Regions from separate parts of the Dyella sp. 333MFSha genome, predicted to be linked through region 2. Evidence: predicted binding sites of a transcription regulator. Region 2 holds the regulator's gene; each other region holds the start of a gene.
The links. Region 2 encodes FliA, which starts transcription of late flagellar genes. Its sites were predicted from a motif close to TAAAGTTTNNCNNNCNNNGGCCGATAA; they were not measured.
Positions count from the first base shown of each region.

Region 1: BLT40_RS16615 (chemotaxis protein CheW) is a predicted target of FliA. The motif match lies at 3,971-3,997, and genes of this name have one in related genera.
Region 3: BLT40_RS07760 (flagellar hook-length control protein FliK) is a predicted target of FliA. The motif match lies at 3,446-3,472, and genes of this name have one in related genera.

Region 1 is NZ_FNBR01000005.1:45,512-51,848, reverse strand. Features, by position in the region: gene queA (tRNA preQ1(34) S-adenosylmethionine ribosyltransferase-isomerase QueA) at 1-863, shown strand, start outside; gene BLT40_RS16630 (STAS domain-containing protein) at 946-1,263, shown strand; gene BLT40_RS16625 (response regulator) at 1,274-1,636, shown strand; gene BLT40_RS16620 (chemotaxis protein CheA) at 1,687-3,669, shown strand; gene BLT40_RS16615 (chemotaxis protein CheW) at 4,048-4,563, shown strand; gene BLT40_RS16610 (methyl-accepting chemotaxis protein) at 4,648-6,337, shown strand, end outside.
Region 2 is NZ_FNBR01000001.1:87,507-93,843, forward strand. Features, by position in the region: gene flhF (flagellar biosynthesis protein FlhF) at 1-1,309, shown strand, start outside; gene BLT40_RS00425 (MinD/ParA family ATP-binding protein) at 1,380-2,255, shown strand; gene BLT40_RS00430 (RNA polymerase sigma factor FliA) at 2,252-2,983, shown strand; gene cheY (chemotaxis response regulator CheY) at 3,037-3,438, shown strand; gene BLT40_RS00440 (protein phosphatase CheZ) at 3,449-4,090, shown strand; gene BLT40_RS00445 (chemotaxis protein CheA) at 4,098-6,164, shown strand; gene BLT40_RS00450 (flagellar motor protein) at 6,166-6,337, shown strand, end outside.
Region 3 is NZ_FNBR01000002.1:93,237-99,573, reverse strand. Features, by position in the region: gene murL (UDP-N-acetyl-alpha-D-muramoyl-L-alanyl-L-glutamate epimerase) at 1-578, shown strand, start outside; gene murD (UDP-N-acetylmuramoyl-L-alanine--D-glutamate ligase) at 565-1,917, shown strand; gene BLT40_RS07765 (hypothetical protein) at 1,954-2,217, opposite strand; gene BLT40_RS07760 (flagellar hook-length control protein FliK) at 2,214-3,386, opposite strand; gene tgt (tRNA guanosine(34) transglycosylase Tgt) at 3,606-4,736, shown strand; gene yajC (preprotein translocase subunit YajC) at 4,879-5,220, shown strand; gene secD (protein translocase subunit SecD) at 5,280-6,337, shown strand, end outside.

The DNA.
Region 1 (6,337 bases), on a different contig from region 2:
ACGATACCCGTGTCCTGCCGGCACGCCTTTATGGCCGCAAGGAGTCCGGCGGCGCGGTGGAGATCCTGATCGAGCGTGTCACCGGAGCCCATGAGGCCCGGGCGCAGCTGGGTGTCAGCAAGAAACCGAAGGAAGGCGGCAGGATCGAACTGGCCGACGGCAGCATGATCACGGTGCTCGGCCGGGAAGGCGAATTCTTCCTGCTGCGCTTCGAGTCCGAAGAACCGCTGGAGCGCCTGCTGTCGCGTCTGGGTGAGATGCCGCTGCCGCCCTACATCGAGCGCACCGCCGATCAGTCGGATATGGAGCGTTACCAGACCGTGTTCGCTCGTGAGCCCGGTGCGGTCGCGGCACCTACCGCAGGCCTGCATTTCGACGAGCACCTGTTACAGCGCCTGCGCGACGTGGGCGTCGATATGGGTTACGTGACGCTGCACGTGGGCGCCGGCACGTTTCAGCCCATGCGCGCCGACGACGTGCGTGACCACGTGATGCACCGCGAGTGGCTGAACGTGGGCGCGGCGCTGGTCGAGAAGATTCGTGCGACGCGCGCCGCGGGCGGTCGGGTCATCGCGGTGGGGACGACGGTAGTCCGCGCACTGGAGAGCGCGACGGTGGAAGGGGTGCTTCGCCCCTTCGCCGGTGAGACCCAGATCTTCATCTTCCCCGGCTACAAGATCACCAGCGTCGACGCGCTGATCACCAATTTCCACCTGCCGCAGTCGACCTTGCTGATGCTGGTCTCGGCGCTGGCCGGCAAGGAAACGATCCTCGACGCCTATCGCTATGCGGTGCTCCAGCGGTACCGGTTTTTCTCCTACGGCGACGCGATGCTGATCTACCCGGCAGCGACGCCCGCATAAGCGGCAAGGCAGCCGCCCTGGCCTAAAGCTTTGCCCGGCTGGGCCGATAAGCCCATCGAACGACCCACCCACGGTACGGACGATGGCGAAGAAATCCTCCAAAGACGCGACCAGCGCGCCGCTCACGCTCGATGCCGACCTGCGCATCGCCGCGGCGCCTGCGCTGCGCGATACCCTGTTGGCGGCGCTCGCCACCGGCGGCTCGGTCGACATCGACGGCGGCGCGGTGGCCCAGGTGGACACCGCCGCCCTGCAGCTGCTCGCCGCGTTTTCCCGCGACGCAAAGGCGGCGGGGCATGCGGTCACCTGGACGGGCGTCAGCGACCCCCTCCAGCGCGGCGTAGCCGTGCTGGGTCTCAACGGTTTGATTGAACTGCCGGCTCGCGCCGGCGTGAACTGAAGGTGCTTCGATGGCTAAGATTCTTGCGGTAGACGACTCGGCCTCCATGCGCAGCATGGTTGCTTTCACCCTGCGTGGCGCCGGCCACGACGTCGAAGAGGCCGATAACGGCCAGGCGGCGCTCGATTCGGCTGCCGTGCACAAGTTCGACCTGATCCTGGCCGACGTGAACATGCCGGTGATGGACGGCATCACGATGGTCCGCGAGATCCGCACCCGTCCGGACTACCGTGGCGTGCCGATCCTCATGCTGACCACCGAGTCCAATCCGGAAAAGAAGATGGAAGGCAAGGCGGCCGGCGCGACCGGCTGGCTGGTCAAGCCGTTCGATCCGGAGCAGCTGCTGGCCACCGTCGGCCGCGTGCTCGGCTGATTCTTCGTAAACGGCTCTTCCTCAAGTTCCGGTAATCCAGGGTTACTTCCATGTCCAAAGTCGATCTGGCGCAATTCCACAAGGCGTTTCACGAAGAGAGCCTCGACGGTCTCGACGCCATGGAGCAGGCGCTCCTCGCGCTGGACGAAGGCGCCGAGGATCCGGAACTGATCAATGTCGTGTTCCGTGCCGCCCACTCGATCAAGGGCGGCGCGGCCACGTTCGGTTTCACCGATGTGGCGGCGTTTACCCACGTGGCCGAAAACCTGATGGACGAGGTCCGCAGCGGCCGCCGTCCGATGGAAAAGGCCGTCGTGGAACTGCTGCTGCGCTCGGGCGATACCGTGCGCGACATGCTGTCGCTGTCGATGGCGGGCCAGCCGGCCGCCACGGCGGAGAGCCAGGCCCTGCTGGCCGAGCTCTCGGCGATGGTCTCCGGTGCGCCTGTGGCGGCACCGGTGGCGGTCAAGGCCGCCGCGCCGGTCGAGGCGATCGAAGGCTGGGATATCGCGTTCCGTCCGTTCGATTACCTGCTCAAGACCGGTAACGATCCCGCGCGCATGTTCCGTGAGCTCGAGGCCATGGGCCCGCTCTCGGTCACCTGCGACGCGAGCAAGCTTCCCGCGCTGGCCGATATGGACGCCGAATCGTCCTACCTCGGCTGGACACTCCATCTCGCCGCCGGTGCCAAGCGTGCCGCCGTCGAAGGTGTATTCGACTGGGTCGATGGCGACTGCGAGCTGACGGCGACGCCGCGCATCGCGGCGGCCGCTCCGGTCGCCGCCGCACCGGTTGCCGCCGTGGCCGCGGTCCCGGCCGCCTCCCGTGCCGTGCGCGAGCCCGCCGTCAACAGCGAGGCCAGCTCGGTTCGCGTCGGCATCGAAAAGATCGACACCCTGATCAACCTCGTCGGCGAACTGGTCATCACGCAGTCGATGCTGACCCAGTTCAACGACGGTGTGGACGCCTCGCAGCTGGAAATGTTCCGCCAGGGGCTGGCCCAGCTGGGTCGCCATACGCGCGAACTGCAGGAAAGCGTCATGAGCATCCGCATGCTGCCGATCAGCACGGTGTTCAACCGCTTCCCGCGTCTGGTCCGCGACCTCGCGCAGAAGCTGGACAAGAAAGTCGTGCTCGACATGCGCGGCGAAACTACCGAACTCGACAAGACGGTGCTGGAGAAGATCGGCGACCCGCTGGTGCATCTGGTCCGCAACGCGATCGACCATGGCCTCGAAGTACCGGCTAAACGCCAGGCCGCTGGTAAGGGCGATACGGGCACGCTGCGCATGGAAGCCTTCCACCGCGGCGGTTCCATCGTGGTCGAAGTGGCCGATGACGGTGCGGGTCTGAACCGCGACGCCATCGTCGCCAAGGCGGTCTCGCGCGGCATCATCGCCTCGGGCGATCACATGTCCGACGACGCCGTGGCCGACCTCATCTTCGAAGCGGGCTTCTCCACCGCCGCCGCCACGACCGACCTCTCGGGCCGTGGCGTGGGCATGGACGTGGTCCGTCGCAACGTCATGGACCTGGGCGGTACGGTCAGTATCCGCAGCGTGCAGGGCAAAGGCACCACCTTCACCATCACGCTGCCGCTGACGCTCGCGATCATCGACGGCCTGACGGCCGCGGTGGGTGAAGAAACCTACATCGTGCCGCTGGTTTCCATCGTCGAATCCGTGCAGGTGAAGCCGGATGCGATTCGCAGCGTGGCGGGCGGCGGCGAGCTGTTCCGCTTCCGCGATCACTGGCTGCCCATCGTGCGGCTGTTCGACGCGTTCGGCTGCGCCGGTCAGCGCCGTGCCATCGACGACGGTATCGTCATCGTGGTGGAAGGCGAGGGCAGTCGCATCGGTCTGTTCGTCGACGAACTCATCGGCCAGCAGCAGGCGGTGGTGAAGTCGCTGGAAGCCAACTATCGCCGGGTTACCGGCATCTCCGGCGCGACGATTCTGGCCGACGGCTCCGTCGCGCTGATCGCCGACGTGGCCGGGCTGGTGCGTCTGCAGGCGCGTCGCAAGGCGGCCTGATCGCCGTGGGTTGAACGGGGTCGCGCGCAAGGCGCGCTCCTACAACAGCCGGCCATCCCCGCCGCGCGGTACCCCGTTCGGCAACCTCGCGGGGTGCCCCCGTGCTGTACCCCATGCGCGGTGCCCCCGTCCGGCCCCATGCGTTACCCCCGCCCGGTCTCCCCGCGCGGTGCCCCATGCGGTACCCCCCTTGGTAGGAGCGCGCCCTGCGCGCGAAAAACCCACAAAGCGATGAAGCGGCACCCTCCGGCTCCCCATCCCGCCGCACTCCCCACCGGATGCGGCACCGCAAAATTCCCCCTCAAGTCCCCACCGGAATAGCCGATACCCCAAGGGAAGGGGTCCCGAACCGCCGATCCGATCCGCCGTGGGAACGACATGAATCAAGCAGCCAATACCGCCATCGACGCGTCCGACGAGGCCGCGCAGTACCTGACCGTCAACCTCGGTAACGAGGAATACGCGGTGGATATTCTCGCCGTCCGCGAAATCCGCGGCTGGACACCGGTGACGCGCATCCCGCAGGCACCGTCCTATGTGCTGGGTGTGCTGAACCTGCGCGGCGCGATCGTGCCGGTGCTCGATCTCCGCCTGCGCTTCAATCTGGCGCGCGAGGAATACACCGCCACCACCGTGACCGTCATCGTCATGGTCAACGGCCGCCAGTTCGGCGTGGTGGTCGATGCCGTCTCCGACGTGGTGGAGGTCGCTCCCGGCGGCATCCGTCCGGTTCCCGACATGGGCACCACCGTCGATACCGAATACCTGAAGGGCCTCACGTCCGTCGGCGAGCGCATGGTGTTGCTGCTCGACGTCGACCGTCTCCTGCAGCCGCAGGACGCCCAGATGCTGGAAGCCGCGCTGGCTTCCACCGACGTCAAAGCCGTCGCCTGAGCGTAGAGGCGCCGTGGCGGCTTCGGTCGCCGTGGCGTGAGATGCCCGGTTTGCCACTGCCGCACTTTGCCGATTGGAATCGCAATGAATAAGTTCAAGTTCAAGATGCCCGCCCTGACCGTCCGTGGACGCCTTTACGGCGTGCTCGGTCTTTTGGGCGTCATGCTGATCGGCGGCGCCGCCGTCGGCCTCGGCGCCATGTACTTTCAGAACGAAGGCCTGCGCAAGGTCTACGAAGAAGAACTCGTTCCGTCCGAGATGCTCAGCCAGGTGAGCACGCGCGCCCTGATGGCCTTCGTGGTCATGGGTGAAGCTGCGGCGAAGGTGTCCGAGAAGGATCAGGTCAACCAGAAGCTTGCCGAGTTCCAGAAGCTCCAGGACGAGATGGCCAAGCTGAAGGACGATTACAAAAAGATGCCGATGTCGCCGGAGATCAAGAAGCTCTACGACCGCTGGCAGTCGTCCAACGACGAGTACAACTCGGCCAAGAACGACATGCTCGACGCCCTCAAGCAGGGTGACGAGGGCGCGCTCGACGTCATGGAGATGTCCGTCCGCCCGATCCTCATGGATCGCCAGGCGCAGCTGGCCAAGCTGGTCACCGCCAAGCGCGACGAAGCCGCGGCGATCTACGAAAAGCAGGCAGCCCAGTACAAGACGATCCGTGCCTTCTGCATCATTGCGCTGTCGCTCGGCCTGATCGTCAGCCTGCTGATCGGCGTGCTGGTGATCCGCTCGATCCTCCGCACGCTGTCGGTCACCGTGAACGTCGCCAACCAGATCGCCGAAGGCAAGCTGGGTCACGACGTGCAGGTCACCCGTCAGGACGAACTCGGCCAGCTGCAGGGCGCGTTCCGCGCGATGGACGAGCGCCTCAGCGCCATCGTCACCGAAGTGCGTCACGGTTCCTCGTCGGTCAGCACCGCCGCGCAGCAGATCTCGCGCGGTAACGACGACCTCTCGCAGCGCACGCAGGAACAGGCGTCCAGCCTGGAAGAAACCGCTTCGTCGATGGAAGAAATGACCTCGACTGTCAAGCAGAACGCCGAGAACGCCAGCCACGCCAACCAGCTGGCCCGCGGTGCACGCGAGCAGGCGGAGAAGGGCGGCGAAGTCGTTGCCCAGACCGTTGTCGCCATGCGCGAGATCAACAGCTCCAGTAAGAAGATTTCCGACATCGTCAGCCTCATCGACGAAATCGCGTTCCAGACCAATCTGCTGGCGCTCAACGCCGCGGTGGAAGCCGCGCGTGCGGGTGAGCAGGGTCGCGGCTTCGCCGTGGTCGCTACGGAAGTGCGTAACCTCGCCCAGCGTTCGGCGGGCGCGGCCAAGGAGATCAAGGGCCTCATCAACGACAGCGCGAGCAAGGTCAAGGCCGGTTCCGAGCTGGTCGACCAGTCGGGCAAGGCGCTCGCCGAGATCGTCGAGAGCGTGAAGAAGGTGACCGACATCGTCGCCGAGATCGCCGCCGCCAGCTCCGAGCAGTCGGCCGGTATCGACCAGGTCAACCACGCCGTGCTGCAGATGGACGAAATGACCCAGCAGAACGCCGCGCTGGTGGAAGAATCCGCCGCTGCCGCCCGCGCCATGCACGAGCAGGCGACCGAGCTCAGCCGTCAGGTGTCGTTCTTCCAGGTCACCGGTACCGTGGCTTCCGCGCCGGCCGCCAGGGCGCCGCGCAAGGACGCCACGCAGGAAGAGATGGAAACGGTGTTCGCCGCGGTGCGCAGCACGCCGGCCGCCCCCGCGCGACCGTCGCGTCCCGCCGAGTCGG
Region 2 (6,337 bases):
CGAGCAGGGCCCGGATGCCGTGATCCTGTCGACCCGTCGGCTGGACGACGGCATCGAGATCATCGCGGCGCTGGATTACGACGAAGCGCTGGTGCGTGAAGCCGGCTTCGGTGTCGATCTTCCGCCGCGCGAGCGTGAGGAAGCCCCGATCCGCGTGCGCCGCGAGAACGACTTCGCCGCCCGCATCGATCAGGCCAAGGCCGCGACCGCCGCCGCTGTCGAACGTGTGACGCGCGGTGCTCCGGCGCCCGCCGCTCCGCCGGTCGCGAATCCGAATGCGCCGCAGCGTCAGTCGAGCGCCGCGCTCGCCGCCAGCGTCGCCGATGTGGTGCGCGCCGCGACGGTCGCCCCGAACCACAACGCGAACAGCGACGCCGCCGTCAATGGCGTGCGTGCCGAGATCAACAGCCTGCGTGAGATGCTGGAAGTGCAGCTGTCCACGCTCGCCTGGAATCAGATGGACCGCGACCAGCCGCTGCGCGCCCGCGTGCTCCGCGAGATGACCCGCCTGGGCATCGACGGCGACGTGGCCCGCGCGCTCTGCGCCGAGCTGCCGCCGGGCATGACCGCCGAGCAGGCCCGCTACCTGCCGCTGGGCATCCTCTCGCGCAACATCCGTACCAGCGGCCGCAATGCCGATACCGCCGGTAGCGCCGTCACCGCTCTGGTCGGCACGACGGGCGTTGGCAAGACCACCACCATCGCCAAGCTCGCGGCGCGTGCGGTGCTCCGCCACGGCGCCTCGAACGTCGCGCTGATCAGTGCCGACCAGTACCGCATCGGTGCGGGCGCCCAGCTGGAACATTACGGCCGCCTGCTCGGCGTGCGCGTCTACAACGCCCACGATGCACAGAGCCTCCGCAACGTGCTGCTCCAGCTGCGTGGCAAGCACACCGTACTGATCGACACCGCCGGCCTGGCCGGTAACGACCCCAAGCTGCAGCAGCAGTTCGACACCCTGCGCGCGATGACCGAGGTGCGTGTCTGCCTCGTGCTTGCCGCGAACGCGCAGGCACAGGCCATCGACAACGCGATCCGTGCCTACGCGCCGCTGGCGCCGCAGACCGCGATTCTGACCAAGCTCGACGAGGCCCCGCTAATCGGCGGTGCCCTGTCGGCCGTCATCCGTCACGGTCTGCCGCTCGACTACACCACGGATGGTCAGCGCGTGCCGGAAGACATCGCCTCCGCGGATGCGCGCAAACTCGTCTGCCTGGCCGCTCAACTCGTCAAGCAGCGCACCGACGAACCGGACGACGCGATTCTCGCCGACCGTTTCGGCTTCTCCACCGCGCCAGCCATCGCCTGACACCGGGAACTGAAGTAACGTGACCACGGCATCCGCATCCGCACACCCCTTCACGGCAGTGAATTCCTTCATGAACACACACGTCGATTCCACCCAGGCTGCTGGGCTCAACTGGCTCGCCGACCGTCGTCCCACGCGCAGCATCGCGGTGGCGGGCGGCAAGGGCGGCGTGGGCAAGACCACGGTGGCGGTCAACCTCGGCATGGCGCTTGCGATGGGCGGCCGTGACGTGGTCCTGCTGGACGCGGATCTGGCCATGGCGAACATCGATGTGCTGCTGGGCCTGCAGCCCACGCGCCATCTGGGCCACATGCTCGAAGGCGAGTGCCGCATCGAGGACCTGATCCTCCACGCCAACCACGGCCTGAAAGTGATCCCGGCGACCTCGGGCGCGCGCCGCATGGCGCAGCTGCCGAATATCGAGCACGCCGCCGTGATCCGCGCCTTCGACGAATACCCGGTCGCCCCCGAATATCTGATCGTCGACACCGCCGCCGGCATCTCCGACAGCGTGTCGATGTTCGCGGCAGCCTCCGACGAGGTGGTGGTCGTGGTCTGCGACGAGCCGGCCTCGCTGACCGACGCCTACGCGCTGATCAAGGTGATGAGCCGCGAGTTCGACGTGAACCGCTTCCGCATCGTCGCCAATATGGTCCGCCATGCGCAGGAAGGCCGTCAGCTGTTCGAGAAGCTCGCCCGCGTGACCAACCGCTTCCTGGACGTGTCCCTGGATTTCATGGGCATGGTTCCGCACGACGAGTACCTGCGTCAGGCCATCCGCCGCCAGGCGGCCGTGGTCGACGCCTGGCCGAGCAGCCGCTCGGCGGTGGGATTCAAGAATCTGGCCCGGTCGGTCGATACATGGGGTGAACCCGAACCCCGGGTGCAGGGTCGCATCGGCTTTTTCGCCGAACGGAACCAGATGGGGGGAGGGCTGCCGCTGTGAGTGTCGCTAGCGAATACCTTGAAATCACTAGAGTTCCAGCGGATCAACTGGTTAAAACGCATGCACCCCTGGTGCGCCGGATCGCCTATCACCTGATGGGCCGCCTGCCGCCAAGCGTGGACGCGAATGACCTCATGCAGGCCGGAATGATCGGACTGCTCGAGGCCGCAAGAAATTACTCGCCGACTCGCGCGGCCAGCTTCGAGACCTATGCGGGCATCCGCATTCGTGGCGCCATGCTGGACGAACTGCGCAAGACGGACTGGACCCCGCGCTCCGTCCACCGGAAGTTGCGCGAGGTGGCTGAAGTAACGAGGCAGATCGAGAACGAAACGGGTGGCGACGCCGAAGACGCGGAAGTGATGAAGCGGCTGGGTATCGACGCCATGGAGTACAACCAGATTCTGGCCGACGCGGCGAGCGCGCGGTTGCTGAGCCTCACGGCGCCGGAAGGCGACGAAGGCGCGGCGATCGACGTCGCGGACCCCGACGCCTCGGGCCCGGAAGGCAACTTCGAGAAGAACGGCCTGCGCGACGCGCTGGCGCAATCGATCGACGGCCTGCCGGAACGCGAGAAGCTGGTGATGTCGCTGTACTACGATGAAGAGCTCAACCTGAAAGAAATCGGTGTGGTACTGGGTGTGAGCGAGTCGCGCGTGTGCCAGATCCATGGCCAGGCCCTGATTCGCCTGCGTGCACGCATGACGGGTTGGAAAGACAAGCAGTGACGGCATCGCGGTGCCGTCGCCGGTAAAGAAAAAGCACGTGGCGGAGAGCAGTTTTGGACAAGAACATGAAGATCCTCGTGGTGGACGACTTTTCCACCATGCGGCGCATCGTCAGGAATCTCCTGGTCGAGTTGGGTTTCACCAACACGCTCATCCAGGAAGCCGAAGACGGTAACGCGGCCCTCGCGTTGCTGCGCTCGCAGCCGATCGACCTCGTCGTCACCGACTGGAACATGCCCAACATGACGGGCATCGACCTGCTTCGCGCGATCCGCGCCGATGCCGGTCTGAAGTCGTTGCCGGTGCTGATGGTGACCGCGGAAAACAACCGCGACCAGATCATCGCCGCCGCGCAGAGCGGTGTTAACGGCTACGTCGTCAAGCCTTTCACGGCGGTCACGCTGAAGGAAAAGCTCGACAAGATCTTCGAACGACTCGCCGCGGCTGCGGGCTAAGGGAATAACGATGAATACGATGCTCTCCCCCGGCCAAGAGGTCGTCCCCGAACTGCGCGAGCTGCTCGAGGCCGACGACGGCGCCGCCTTCGAAAAGGCACTCGACAACCTGATCCGCAGCCGCGAGCAGCACCTGTTCCTGGCGCTGGGCCACCTTGCGCGCGACCTGCACGAATCCGTGCGCCGCCTCGCTTCGGACATTTCGACCGACGGCGTGCCCGGCAACATGAGCGATGCGCGCAAGCATCTGCGTGACGTGCTCGAGATGAGCTCGACCGCCGCGCACCGCACGCTGGACTTCAGCGAAAAGCTGCGTCCGCAGGCCCAGGCGCTGGCGAAGCAGGCCGACGAAGTGCTCGTGCTCGATCACGCCGATCCGGCGTTCGGCGCCAATGCCACGGCGCTTGCCGTGCGCGTGGGCGATTTCGCGCAGAGCTGCGACATCGGCCTGGGCGAAATGGTCGAAGCCCAGTCGTGGCAGGATCTTTCCGGTCAGCGCGTGGCGCAGGTCGAAGCGTTCATGGCCAAGGTCGAGTCGTCGCTGGTCGAGCTGGTCCGTCTGACCGGCTCGCTCGCGGGCGGCAATGCGCCGGCCGCGGACAAGGTCAGCCAGGACGAAGTGGATCGCCTCCTCAGCGAATTCGGATTCTGAGCCCGCTATGAGCGTGGAGCTGGACAACGAGCTGCTCAACGTCTTCCTGATCGAAGCGCGCGAACTGCTCGAGAGCCTGGGCGAGCAGCTCGTGGATCTCGAAGCGTCGCCGAACGACACGGAGCTGCTGAACGCGGTCTTCCGTGCGTTCCACACCGTGAAGGGCGGTGCGGGCTTTCTTGGGCTCAATCCCATGGTGGAGCTGTGCCACCGTGGCGAAGATCTTCTGAACGAAGCGCGTAACGGCACGATCGTGCTCAACGCCGCCTTCATGGATGCGCTGCTCGAGTCGCTCGACCTGCTCAACGACATGATGCGCGCCGCCGATGGCGGCGTGCCGATCGAGCCCGCGCCGCGTTCGCTGCTCGACCGGCTGCTGATTCCCGGTCGTGCCGTATCCGCGGCTCCCGTTGCCTTGGCGGTACCGGTCTCTTCGCCGGTCGCGGCACCTTCCGCGCCGAAAGCGTACGACCCGATCGAAGATGAATTCGAGGCGATGCTCGACGCCGCGCGCACCGACCGCGCGCCGGCACCGGCCTCGTCCGCGACGATCAACGATGACGAGTTCGAAGCGCTGCTCGATTCGTTGTACGGCACGGGTGCGCCAGGCGCGGACAGCGCAGCTGTTTCCGCATCGGCACCGACGCCCGCACCCGTGGTCGCTGCCGCAGCACCGTTGCCGTCGAACAACGACGCGATCAGCGACGACGAATTCGAAGCCTTGCTGGATTCCCTTCACGGCACGGCAGCGCCGGGTGCGGTCGGTGGTGCGGCGCCTGTTGTCGCATCCACGCCTGCGCTCGCCGTGGTTCCGGTCGCTGCACCCGCACCGCCGGCAGTGGCTGCTCCCGCAGCGAAGGCCGCGCCCGCCGCGGCTGGCGAAAAGCGCGCCGCGTCCGCCGCCGACACGACGGTTCGCGTCGACACGCATCGTCTCGACAGCCTGGTCGACGCCGCGGGCGAGCTCGTGCTCGTACGCAACCGCCTCACCAGCCTCGCACCGCGCGGCGGCAACGATCCGATGGAACGTGCCATCGGCGAGCTGGAGCGCGTCGCGGAAGACTTGCAGAACGCCGTGCTGCGCATGCGCATGCAGCCCGTCGGCAAACTGTTCTCCCGTTTCCCACGCATCATTCGTGACCTCGCCCGCCAGCTCGGTAAAGAGATCGAGCTCGTCACGGAAGGCGAAGAAACCGATATCGATCGCACCGTGGTCGAGGCGCTCGCCGATCCGCTCGTGCATTTGCTGCGTAACGCGGTGGATCACGGCATCGAGATGCCTGACGTGCGCGCGGCCGAAGGTAAGTCGCGTCTGGGCACGGTGCGCCTCGCCGCTGGCCAGTACGGCGACCGCATCGTCATTACCGTCACCGACGACGGCAAGGGCATGGATCCCGAGGTCCTGCGCCGCAAGGCCGTCGAAAAGGGCCTGATGGACGCCGAGCAGGCCGCGCGTCTGGACGAGCGCGAATGCTACGAAATCGTCTTCCGCCCGGGCTTCTCGACCGCCAGCACGGTGTCCGACATTTCCGGCCGCGGCGTCGGCATGGACGTGGTCAAGACCAAGATCGTCGAACTGGGCGGCACGCTGTCCATCGACTCGCGTGTCGGTCATGGCAGCACGGTACGCCTGTCGGTGCCGCTGACGCTGGCGATCATGCGCGTGCTGATGGTTCGCGTCGGTCATCGTCTGCTTTCGCTCCCGCTGTCCAATGTCACCGAAGTGTTCGAGCTCGTTCCCGGTCAGATCCAGGAGCTCGACGGCCGCATCGTCGCGTCGCACCGTCAGCGCGCCTTGCCGCTCGCCGACCTCGGTCACTGGGCCGGGGTGAGCGGGAAGGGCGGCCATGTCGTCGTCGTGCAGATCGGTCACCAGACGCTGGGTTGCCTGGTCGACGAAGTGCTCGGCCGCGAAGACGTCATGGCCAAGCCGCTGGGCCCGTTCCTCAAGGACGTTCCCGGTGTCGCCGGGGCGACCATCACCGGTGACGGGCGTATCTCCCTCGTGCTCGACCTTGCCGGTCTGGCCGATGACAGTGGGCAGGTGCTGCCTTCATTGAGGATGGCTGTCTGACATGGATATCGTGAGCGTCGTCGGCACGATCCTGGCCTTCGTGGTCATCATCGTGGGGACCATCCTCAAAGGCTCGAGTCTCGATGCCCTGTGGAACCCGGCGGCGTTCGTCATCGTCTTTCTCGGCACCCTGGCCGCGCTGCTGGTGCAGACGCCGGGGCCGGTACTCAAGC
Region 3 (6,337 bases), on a different contig from region 2:
GCAAGGGCTTCGGTTTCGAGAAGACCTTCCACGACTACCTGCATTCGCATGTCGCCGCCGATCTCGACTACTGCTCGCTCCTGCGACCGTGGTCGGAGCTCGCGGTGACCAGCGCATTCGCGCGCCTTGGCGCGGCGTATTTCGATGCGTTCTCCAGCTGCAACCGGAACTTCCGTATCCTCGGCCCCAAGCCGGCGGATCGCTGGTGCGGTCAGTGCCCGAAATGCCATTTCGTGTTTCTCGCGCTCGCGCCGTTCATGGCCAAACCGCGGCTGGTATCGATCTTCGGGCGCAACCTGCTCGACGACGACTCGCTGGCCGACGCGTTCGACGCGTTGCTCGAATACAAGAACCACAAGCCGTTCGAGTGCGTGGGCGAGGGCGCCGAAGCGCGCGCCGCGCTCGCGTCGCTGGCGGAGCGTCCGGAGTGGCGCGAAGACGCGCTGGTGTCGCGTTTCCGTCGCGAGATTCTTCCGCAACTCGACTCGTCCGAGCTCGCACTCGAGCCCTGGCTGAAGCCGGGTGCGTCGCACCTCGTGCCATCGCGTCTGCTCGGAGCGCTGGATGCGCTGGGCTGATCTCGAGGGGCGCCGCGTCGCCGTCTGGGGTTTCGGTCGCGAAGGGCGTGCGGCCCTCGACGCGCTGGCCCGGCATCTGCCGGGTCAGCTGGTCGATGTCTACTGTTCGTCCGACGAGGCGGCCGCGGCACGTGCTTCGTTTCCATGGGCGCACGTACATGACGTGGCCCCCGATGCCGATGCGCTCGCGTCGTACGACATCGTCATCAAGTCCCCCGGTATCTCCGCGTACAAGCCCGAACTGCTCGATGCGCAGGCGCGCGGCACGCGTTTTACATCGGGCACCGCGCTCTGGTTCGCCGCCCATGTGACGGCGAAGACCATAGCGGTGACGGGTACCAAGGGCAAAAGCACCACATCCGCTTTGATCGCGCATCTTGCGCGTTCGTTGGGTGCGCGCACGGCACTGGCCGGCAACATCGGCTTGCCAATGCTCGAGCTCGATGGCGAGAGCGCCGATCTGTGGGTGATCGAACTGTCGAGTTTCCAGACCGGCGAAGCGTTTGGTGTCGGGCTTGGCGTCGTCACCAGTCTCTACGAAGAACACCTCGACTGGCACGGCTCGCGCGAGCGTTACGTCAGCGACAAACTGAAGTTGCTGGCGTCATCCGCGCAGGTGCTGGTCAACGCGATGCAGCCTGCGTTGATGGCGCGAGCGGCGGGCCATCCCGGTCTGCATACGTTTGGCGACGAGGCACACTGGCATGTCGCCGACGGCTGGATTCGGCGTGGAAGCGAAAACGTGATCGGGGCGTCCGCCGTGTCCGCGCCGGGTCTTCACAACGCGGTCAACGCGTGTGCCGCCCTTGCCGCACTGGAGATCGCCGGCCTCGATGCGCGTGCCGCCGCGCCTGCGTTGTCCACCTTTGTGCCTCTGCCGCATCGGTTGCAGCCGCTGGGCGAGATCCATGGCCTGCGCTGGATCAACGATTCGATCAGCACGACGCCGCTGGCGAGTCTTGCCGCGCTCGAAAGCGTGGGAGCGGAACGTGTCGCGCTGATCGTCGGCGGGCACGATCGCGGTCTCGACTGGACGCCGTTTGTGGAAGCGATGCGCCTGGATGCGCCTGAGGCGATCGTGTGCCAGGGTGCCAGCGGTTCGCGTATCGCGGATGCGCTGGAGGCGGCGGGTGTCGCGAATGTTTATCGGGCAGCGGATCTCGCCGCCGCCGTCGGTGCCGCGCGTAACGCCCTGAGCGGCGAGGGCGTCGTCGTGCTGTCGCCGGGTGCGCCGAGCTTCGACCAGTTCAGGGATTATGCGGAGCGTGGCAAACGCTTTGCCGAGCTGGCGGGGTTTGAAGCCGGCGCGGCCCGTATTCAGGGGCTGGGCGTCAGCTGACGCCGTCGCCGACAGGCTGACGTGAGCCGCGGCGCATCAGGCCTCGACAGCCCCGAGTAAGGTCCCCACCACCGCCGCCAGTGCCGCATACAGCTCCGGCGGCACGTCGTCGCGCAGCCGCACGGCCGCCAGCAAGGTAGCGATCTGCGGATCCAGTTGCGGTGCGAGCCCCAGCGCCTGCGCGCGCTCCAGCATGTTTTTCACGCTGTCGGCGTCGACACGCTGGGTTTTCCCATTGCTGGTCGGCGTCGCGAGCCGCAGCGTGACACTGCGGCGCGGGGAGGGCAGGGACGGATTCATGCGCGGGCTTCGAGGAGGACCGCGCTATACGCGCTGGTCGGCACGGGCAGGCCGTGCATGCAGGAGAAATGATCGAGCTGCAGGCCGCTTTTCTCGAGCACGCGCCGCAGCGAGACGAATTCGGTTTCCAGGCGCGACACGGTGTCGGCCTGTTGTACCCACAGGCGCACCGACACGCGCGGTATGCGCAGCTGGATCTCACCCTGTACGGCGCCCAGCGCGGGCGGGTCGATGGCGAATCCGACCGTCCACAGGCCATCCGGCTCGCCAGGGCCTGGCTTGCCTTCCTCGATCCGCAACTGGAGCACGTCGTAACCGCGCGCGTTCGCCAGCGGCACTTCGATCATCCATAGTCCGGCCTGCGGCTGGGATTCCAGCTGACCGATCTCGACACGGGACAGTGCGGCACGTGTGTCGGTCCGTAACTGGCCGACCAGCGCGTCGACGTCGTCTTCGGTGATGGCGAATTCCGCCACGCGAGGCTGGGCAATCAGTGCGCGCTGGGCGAGCGGCGGGGGTGTGTCACCAAGCTGGCGCGGAAGTCCGGGGCCGGTGCTGACGCCCGATGCGCTTCGCGTCGGCGGAAGATCGGCCAGCGTGCGGCGGAGCGCCATCAATGCCGCCTTGAAATCGTCGGCCGCCGGGGTCTCTTTCGTCGGCTCGGCGAGATGGGATTCGAGGAAGCTGCCGCTCTTGGCGATGGCTTCCTTCATGCCCATCGGCGTGCTGACGTCATCGGGTCCGCTGATCGAAGCCTCGAGCGTGGCGAGTGCGGCTCGCAGGGGTGCCGGCAGCGAGCGGGCCACCGGGCTGCGCGCCAGTGAGGCCAGTGCGCCGAGCAGCGGCGCGTAACCATTCTGCAGCGGCAGCCGTTCGCGCAGTCCCTGCATCGTGACGCCTTCCTCGGGGTGGGCGATGAGGACTTCGAGCTGGGGCTGAGCGCCCTGGGTCAGGACGCGCACCTGAAACTGCTGGGGAAGCTGGGTGCCCGTGGTGTCGGCCTCCACCGTGATACCGCCGATGTCCAGCAGCAGCTTGCCGATGTCGTTCTGCCCCATGACGCGTGCCGTCAGCAGCGTACCCACCCGCCAGGCATCAACGGCCGCGGTGGTGCCCGCTGCCGCGCCGGCCCATAGCTGGGCGGCGATACTGGTCGGCTGGATGATCAAAGGGCAGGTCCTCCGAGGGCCTGGGCGGACCCCGGTCTGGGCTCGCTCCTGTGGCATAGGAATCGGCGGAAACGTGCGGAACTTTAGGTTGGCGCTTGCCGACACCTGTACGCGTAAACGGCGAGCGCGGTGGGCCGCCGCCCCGGCAAGGTAATGCTCTCCGTCCGCGCAGCGCCCGACCTGCAGGTCCGAAGGGCCGACTCCCGGTACACTACGCGGATGACCCAGCTTCCCTTCGAACTCCTCGCCACCGATGGCGCGGCCCGGCGTGGCCGTCTCCGATTCGGCCGCGGCACCGTCGAAACCCCGGCCTTCATGCCGGTGGGCACCTACGGCTCCGTGAAAGCCATGACCCCGCGCGATGTCCTCGACACCGGCGCGGAGATCATCCTCGGCAATACCTTTCACCTGTTTCTGCGGCCTGGCCTCGAGATCGTCGGCGAATTCGGCGGGCTGCATAAGTTCATCGGCTGGAACAAGCCGATCCTCACCGATTCGGGTGGTTTCCAGGTCTTCTCGCTGGCGCACAAGCGCAAGATCACCGAAGAGGGGGTGACCTTCGCCTCCCCGGTGGATGGGTCGAAGGTGTTCCTCTCGCCCGAGGAGTCGATGCGGATCCAGAAGGTGCTGGACTCCGACGTCGCGATGATTTTCGACGAATGCACGCCGTATCCGGCGACCGAAAAGGTCGCCTCTGACTCGATGGAGCTCAGCCTGCGCTGGGCCGAGCGTTCCCGCCAGTCTTTCGACCACCTGAAAAACCCCAACGCGCTGTTCGGCATCGTCCAGGGCAGTACGTACGAAAAGCTGCGCCACCGTTCGGCGGAGCGGCTGGTGGAGATCGGCTTCGACGGTTACGCCGTGGGTGGTCTGGCCGTCGGCGAGCCGGAGGCGGAGCGCAATCACACGCTCGACCTGACCCTGCCGATGCTGCCAAAGGATCGCCCCCGTTATCTGATGGGGGTGGGACGCCCCGAAGACATTGTCGAGGCCGTCCGTCGCGGCATCGACATGTTCGATTGCGTGATGCCTACGCGCAACGCGCGCAACGGGTTCCTCTTCACGTATGAAGGCACGTTGCGCATCCGGAACGCGAAGTTCGCTACCGATACCCGCGTGATCGAAGAAGGTTGCGACTGCTACGCCTGCGCCAACGGCTTCTCGCGCGCCTACCTGCGACATCTCGATCGCTGCAACGAGATCCTGGCCAGCCAGCTGGCGACGATGCACAACCTGCGGCACTACCAGCGCTTGATGGCCGGGCTGCGAGGCGCGATCGAGACGGGTACCCTCGACGACTTCGTTACCGCCTTCTATGCGGCCCGCCAAAAGGCCGTCGTCGACGGCTGACCGGGCTTGAGGGCGCTGTCCGGCGCCCCCAGAAGCCTTGACGAGTCCGGTACATAAGCACCGGGGCGCGTGGCATAATCCACGATCTTTTTACGTGAGCAGCCGCTTTTCCTTGGCTGTTCCATGACTTGCGAGATATCCGATGAGCCTTCCGACGTTCGCCGCCATTGCCCAGGCCACTGCCCCCGCTGCCGCACCCCAGGGCGCTCTGAGCTTCTCGCCGCTGATCATGATGGCGGTGCTGTTCGGCATCTTCTATTTCATGATGATCCGCCCGCAGATGAAGCGTCAGAAGGAGCACCGCAACCTGCTCTCGGCGCTGAGCAAGGGCGACGAGGTCGTGATGAGCGGCGGCATGGCCGGCCGTATCGAAGACGTGGGTGAGGCCTTCGTCCGTGTCGAGATCGCTCCGGGCACCGTCGTCCAGGTCCAGAAGAGCTCGATCACCCAGGTGCTGCCGAAGGGCAGCCTCAAGAAGTCCTGAGCTTCATCTCATCGCGTCAGCTGCGGCCGGCACCCGGCCGCCTCCACGGAATGTAAGGCATGAGTGATTTTCCACGCTGGAAATACGCGCTGGTTGTGATCGTATTGCTGTTCGGCATCGTCTACGCGCTGCCGAACGTCTATACGCCGCAGCCCGCCGTGCAGATCTCGGGTAACCACGGCAGCGCCGTCGACGCCACGCTGAAGACCAAGGTCGAGAGCATTCTTGCCACGGCCCACGTTCCGGCAGCGAGCGTCGACGTGACGTCGTCCGAGAAAGGCAGCCGCCTGCTGGCGCGGTTCGCCAGTGCCGACGCGCAGGCGAAGGCGTCCGACGCGCTTCGCGGCGCGCTCGGTGACGACTACACGGTCGCGCTCAACCTCGCCTCGACCGTGCCGTCGTGGCTGCGCTCGATCAACGCGTACTCGATGCCGCTGGGCCTCGATCTGCAGGGCGGTGTGCACTTCCTGATGGAAGTCGACCAGAACGCCGTGATCGACGGTCAGGAAACCCGCTACGCGGACGACGTCCGCTCGCTGCTGCGTGACAGGAAGATCTCGTACGACTCGGTGGCGCGCAATCCGCGCGGTCAGGGCATCGGCATCATCCTGCGCAGCGACGCCGATCGCCAGGCCGCCGCGTCGCTCATCGCTACCGAGTTCACCGATCTGACGGTTTCCGATGGTCCGTCCACGGGCAACCGCTTCACGCTCAATGCCGTGGTCAAGCCGGCCAAGCTGCGCGAGCTCGCTCAGAGCGCCATCACCCAGAACGTCACCACGCTGCGCCAGCGTGTGAACGAACTGGGCGTGTCCGAGCCGCTGATCCAGCAGCAGGGCCAGAGCCAGATCATCGTCGAGCTGGCCGGCGTGCAGGACACGGCCGAGGCCAAGCGTCTGATCGGCGCGACCGCCACCCTGGAATACCGCGCCGGCCTGTACACCCCGCAGCAGGCCATGGATGCCGCCCGCAGTGGCAGCGTGCCGCCCGACGCCAAGCTGTATTACGGCCGCGATCGTCGCCCGTACCTGCTCAGCAAGACCGTCATCGCCACGGGCGATCAGCTGACCTCGGCCGTCTCGGGTCGCGACCAGCAGAACGGCACGCCGAACGTCAG